Labilibaculum antarcticum: one gene and its partner. The protein of the gene in region 1 binds, or shares a complex with, the protein of each later gene. Links are inferred from orthologs where the notes say so. Each region holds a gene or a part of one and is shown on either strand. Other genes may lie near its edges.

Region 1 (2,935 bases):
TTCGATTATTTTGATTGAAACCAATATGGGGAATATCAAATTGATGCTTTACAAAGAAACCCCAAAGCATCGGCAGAATTTTCTTCAATTGATAGAAAACGGTCATTTCGATGGAACGCTGTTTTACCGGGTGATAAAGGGTTTTGTGGCTCAGGGTGGCTCGCAGGATTCCAGAAATGCACCGGCAGGAAAGATGATTGGTTATGGTAGTTCGAACAGAACCATTGAATCAGAGTTTAATAAAAAGTTTTTTCATAAAAAGGGAGCTATTGCTGCACCTCGAAAGCCCGATAATGTGAATATTTTTAAAGAATCGGATATTTCTCAATTTTATATTGCTCACGGCAGAGTTTTTTCTGATGAGGAATTGACACTGATGGAGAAAGAAGTGAATGTTCCTTTGCGAAAGCGAATCGTTAAACGGTATTTAACTTTAGATAAAAGGGCCGTTTTGGATTCTTTGAAAAAAGCTGATAAAGTTGACGAGTTTAGAGCCATTGCCAAGACGATTAAGGGGTCTATTGAATTTGCATACAATAGTTCCAATTTAAAACTGGAATTTTCGGAGGCACGTCGGAAAGCCTACACAACGATTGGCGGTGTTCCGCATCTTGATGGGAATTATACTGTTTTTGGGGAAGTAGTAGAAGGATTGGATGTTTTGGATAAGATTGTTGATTTGGAAACAGATGAAAATGACCGACCGTTTCAGGATGTAAAAATGAAAGTGAAAATTCTGGAATACTAAATAATTTAGGAATCTTCAGTCTAAAATAGAATCCTCAGTAACAAGGAGAAAAAACTTTTTGTAACTTTGCCGACTATCGGATTTCAAAAGATTAAAAATATGTTAGACAAAATAAAGAATTTATTGGAGGAGTTGAATGGATTTTCGGCAACTACACTAGAGGAAGTTGAACAATTTAGAATCAAGCACCTTAGTAAAAAAGGTAGTATTGCTGTTTTGTTTGCAGATTTTAAGGATGTTCCAAACGAGCAGAAAAAAGCTGTCGGACAGGCTCTTAACGAGTTGAAGACAACTGCTTTGGATATAGTAAATTCTCTTAAAGATAGTTTCACCAATCTTGATTTTGGAAAGTCAGGTTTGGATTTGACTTTATCGGGAGATGCGGTTAAGTTGGGTTCCCGCCATCCGCTTTCTTTGGTGAAAAATGAAATTACCGAAATATTTTCTCGCCTGGGATTCACCATTTCCGAAGGTCCGGAGATTGAAGATGATTGGCATAACTTTTCGGCATTAAATTTTCCTGATGAGCATCCTGCACGTGATATGCAAGATACTTTCTTCATCGAAAAAAATCCGGATGTAATTTTGCGTACACATACCTCTTCGGTTCAGGCGCATGATATGTCTGAAATGGAATTGCCAATTCGTTGCTTAACGCCAGGTCGTGTTTTTCGTAACGAAGCTATTTCGGCACGAGCACATTGTATCTTTCACCAAATTGAATGTTTGTATATCGACGAGAACGTATCATTTGCCGATTTGAAGCAAACATTGACTTATTTCGCGAAAGAATTTTTTGGAGAGAAAACAGAAATTAGATTGCGACCATCATACTTCCCGTTTACAGAGCCATCGGCCGAGGTTGATGTTACTTGTTCACTTTGTGGCGGAAAGGGCTGTAATGTGTGCAAAGGAACCGGTTGGTTAGAGATTTTGGGTTGCGGTATGGTTGATCCGAATGTTTTGGAATTAAATGGAATTGATAATAAAAAATATACAGGCTTTGCATTGGGAATGGGAATTGAAAGAATCACCATGCTGAAATACGGCATTAAAGATCTGCGTTTGTTCTTCGAGAACGACATTCGCTTCCTGGAACAATTTTCTGCCGCAGGATTCTAGAAAACGGATAGAGTTTTTAGACTTGAGATAATCTTACACGATAAAAATAAAAAGTGCCCTTCATTCGGAGAGGCACTTTTTTATTTTTTGGACTATTGGACTATTGGACTATTCGAGACTCTTTTGTCTAGATAATCCGGGCTAAAGCCACGGGCAAAGAATAAATGAGCTTTTCAATAGTATGCTGCGGACTGTTTGACCTTTTGACTGTTGGACTCTTCGACTTTTCAAGTTTTCTTTTTTTATTAATCCCCGGACTAAAGCCACGGAGCAAAGAATAAACGAGTTTTTCAATAGAATACTACGGACTGTCTGACCTTTAGATTGTTGAACTCTTCCACTTTTCAAGTTTTCCTTTTTTATTAATCCCCGGTCTAAAGCCAGGGGGAAAAGAATAAATGAGCTTTTCTTTTGCAATTACACCTTAATTAGAAAACTAAGGACTGTTTGACCTTTCGACTATTGGACGCTTCGACTTTCCCAGACCTTTCAAGATGTTTTTTACTCTTCATGATAAATAATCTCGGAAGTAACAGGAATTACCTGCTTGTACATTGCGCTTACGCCGCATTGCGATTCTTCGGAAATTTTAACGGCCCGCTCCAATTTTTTATGAGGTAGATCCTTGCCAAAGAATTCATAGGTAATGTGCATATTTTTATAGTAAGTGGGCTGACTTTCGGTTAACTCACCTTCTACCGATACTTTAATATCTGTAATATCCAGCCTCATTTTCTTTACAATTAACGCCGTATCGATGCCCGTACACCCTGCTAATGCGGTTAGCATCAGCTTTTTTGGCCGAAGACCTTTATCCTCACCGCCAAATTCAATTCCAGCGTCGGTAATCATTTTATGACCATCCATATTTGTTTCGAAGGCAAGGTTTCCCAGCCATGATAGTTCTACTTTGTGCTTCATAATTGCTGTATTTTTGTCCTTTTAACTGTGCTATATGTATAACTAAATTTGTATATTTGACCTTATTACAAATCGAAAACGATTTGTAATAAAAGTAGGAAAAAGCCTTCGAACCAAATAATTTTTTAAACATTTAGTTGTGTG
Region 2 (3,145 bases), 1.1 Mb from region 1 along the record:
CGCTCATATCTCTATTTTGATAATGCTACAAATATATTCGAATTCGGGGCAATAATCAATTTACTAGAACGATAAATATTTTAACCACAAAGGAAACACTAAGAATTTTACAAAGGAACACAAAGGAAGTCTCTTAATATGTTTGTGTTCCCATGCGCATTACACTAAGTATAATGAGTGAAACGGATCGCTTAGGAGTTAATTCATTTTCTTAAAGCCTACGAATTTAAAGCCTCTATCCCGCTTGTTACTTGGAGGTAAAATTTCTACTTTTGTAAGCTTGTAGAATAAAGTGAAGTAAATGCATCACTTTATCCATAAAGTTTAAAACTATCTGATAAAATACACATATAATGAAGGTATCGTACAAATGGCTTAAAGATTACATTGATATTGATCTTACGCCTGCTGAAATGGATGACATTCTAACTCAAATTGGTTTAGAAGTTGGGGGAATCGAGAAAATCCAATCCATTAAGGGTGGCTTGGAAGGTTTGATTATTGGTGAAGTAAAAACTTGTATTCCTCATTCAAATTCTGATCATTTGAGCATAACAGGTGTTGATGTGAATGGCGAAGAATTATTACCAATTGTTTGTGGTGCAGCTAATATAGCCGCAGGACAAAAGGTGGTAGTAGCTACCGTTGGAACCGTTTTGTACGATGGTGACGAAAGCTTTACCATTAAAAAATCGAAGATTAGAGGTGAGGTTTCATTAGGTATGATTTGTGCCGAAGACGAAATTGGTGTTGGTACTGGTCACGAGGGAATTATGGAACTTCCTGCCGAAGCTGTTGCAGGAACACCTGCAGCTAAGTATTTCAATGTAGAAGATGATATTGCCATTGAAATTGACTTGACTCCTAACCGTATTGATGGTGCATCTCACATTGGTGTTGCAAGAGATTTAGCTGCTTATTTAAAGCAACAAAAAGATATAGACTACAAAATGCCTTCGGTTGAAGCATTTAAGGTTGAAAACAACAGTACTCCAATCGAGGTTGTTGTAGAAAATCCAGAGGCTTGTCACCGTTACTCTGGTGTTTGTGTGAGTGGTATCACCATAGCAGAATCGCCGGAATGGTTGCAAAATCGTTTGAAAGCAATTGGCTTAAAACCAATCAACAACGTAGTGGATATCACCAACTTCGTATTGTTTGAAACCGGTCAGCCATTACATTCTTTCGATTACGCTAAAATAGCAGGCAATAAAGTAATTGTTAAAACTCTGGCAGGTGGAACTCAATTCACAACTCTTGACGAAACAAAAAGAGAATTGAACGAAAACGACCTGATGATTTGCAACGCAGAAGAACCAATGTGTATTGCTGGTGTTTTTGGCGGATTAGAATCAGGTGTTAGCGCAACAACGACTTCGGTTTTCCTTGAAAGTGCCTATTTCGATGCAGTATCTGTTCGTAAAACGGCTCGTCGTCATGCTTTAAATACCGATGCATCTTTCCGTTTTGAACGTGGAACAGATCCTAACAATACCATTTATGCCATGAAACGCGCAGCTCTTTTAATTAAAGAGATTGCCGGTGGCAGCATTTCATCTGAAGTAATTGATATTTACCCAAACCCCATTGCCGATTTTAAAGTTGAGGTGAGTGTTGATCGTATTGAAAGATTAATTGGCAAAAAAATCGGTAAGGAAACAATCAAGAAAATTTTAACAGCTCTTGAAATTGGTATTGAAAAAGAAGATGGTGATACTTTGAATCTTTTGGTTCCTCCGTACAGAGTAGATGTTAAGCGTGAAGCTGATATTGTAGAAGAAGTATTGCGTATTTATGGTTTCAACAATGTTGAAGTTCCGGGAAAAGTGAATGCATCATTAAGCTATGCACCAAAACCAGACGAGCACAAGTTGAAAAATACCATAGCAGACCTATTATCCTATGCTGGTTTCAACGAGATCATGAACAATTCGTTAACCAAAGCATCGTACTACGAGAACTTGGAAAGCCTGAAAATGGAGAATACCGTTCGTATTTTCAACCCACTTAGTTCCGATTTAAATGCAATGCGTCAGAGTCTCCTGTTTGGTGGTTTGGAATGTATTGCTTACAATATCAACCGCAGAAATGCGGATTTAAAATTCTACGAGTTTGGTAAATCGTACCAACACTTCGTAAATCCGGAAAACGAAAACCCGGTTGACAACTATTTCGAAAAAGAACATTTGGGCGTTTTCATGTGTGGAAACAAAACAGTTGCAAACTGGAATCTGAAAGAAGAACCTACGAACTTCTTCCACATGAAAGCTTTCGCTGAAAATGTACTGAAACGTTTGGGTTTTAAAATCGATAAATTAAGAATTAATGAAATCGAAAACGACCAATTTACCGAAGGCTTAAGCTATGGCGTTAAGAAAAAGGTATTGGTTGAAGTGGGAATGGTAAGCGGTAAAATTCTAAAAGCAATGGACATTGATGTTCCTGTTTACTATGCCGATTTCGATTGGGAAATGCTGATTAGCGAGGCTACTAAAAACAAAGTTTCTTACACCGTAATTCCTAAATATCCTGCCGTTAAACGCGATTTGGCTTTACTGATTGACAAAGCAACCAGCTTTGCAGAAATTAAAACCATAGCTTTCAACTGCGAAAAAAACTTGCTAACGTCTGTTTCTTTGTTTGATGTTTACGAAGGCGAGAAACTGGGTGCTGATAAAAAATCGTACGCAGTAAGTTTCATTCTTCAGGACACTGAAAAAACATTGGAAGACAAGCAAATTGATAAGATAATGCAAAAACTGATTAAGAGCTACGAAAAACAATTGGGAGCTCAGATTAGATAATCTGATACAAATATTTACAAAGCCGGTTTCCTTTTGGGAGCCGGATTTTTTTATTCCATGAATAGATACTAATTCTGAAACAGTCATTCTTATCCTTTCAAGGATTAGGCTGTCAATCCTACTTTAACATTTCCTTAACTATTTACAATTAGTACCTGCAGGTATTTTGATTACTTTGCAATCCGATTTTTACTATAAAATATATCAGAAGATGTCAAGATTTAGTTTTGGAGAATATGTAGATGGAATTAGCTATAAAGTTTTAAACGAGAGAGAAGTACGCGCCACAGCAGGACTGTTGTTCTTAACAATCTTTGTGACCTTAATCGCAGCGGTATTTT

What was found.
Region 2: the proteins of pheS (region 1) and pheT are in contact, whole or in part, in a crystal structure (PDB 6P24), measured with the Escherichia coli proteins. The link is inferred for Labilibaculum antarcticum from one-to-one orthologs.

Annotation. Positions count from the first base shown.
Region 1 is NZ_AP018042.1:2,336,940-2,339,874, reverse strand. Bases 2-2,858 are described here. They hold pheS (phenylalanine--tRNA ligase subunit alpha), read left to right. Parts: upstream 2-847; coding sequence 848-1,870; downstream 1,871-2,858. Other genes in these bases: ALGA_RS09205 (OsmC family protein), read right to left, coding at 2,372-2,791; ALGA_RS09215 (peptidylprolyl isomerase), read left to right, coding at 2-748. Outside these bases: more of ALGA_RS09215, read left to right, coding at 1-1.
Region 2 is NZ_AP018042.1:3,471,587-3,474,731, reverse strand. The notes cover bases 12-3,078. They hold pheT (phenylalanine--tRNA ligase subunit beta), read left to right. Parts: upstream 12-353; coding sequence 354-2,804; downstream 2,805-3,078. Other genes in these bases: ALGA_RS13800 (DUF4395 domain-containing protein), read left to right, coding at 3,016-3,078. Outside these bases: 5'/3'-nucleotidase SurE, read right to left, coding at 1-7; more of ALGA_RS13800, read left to right, coding at 3,079-3,145.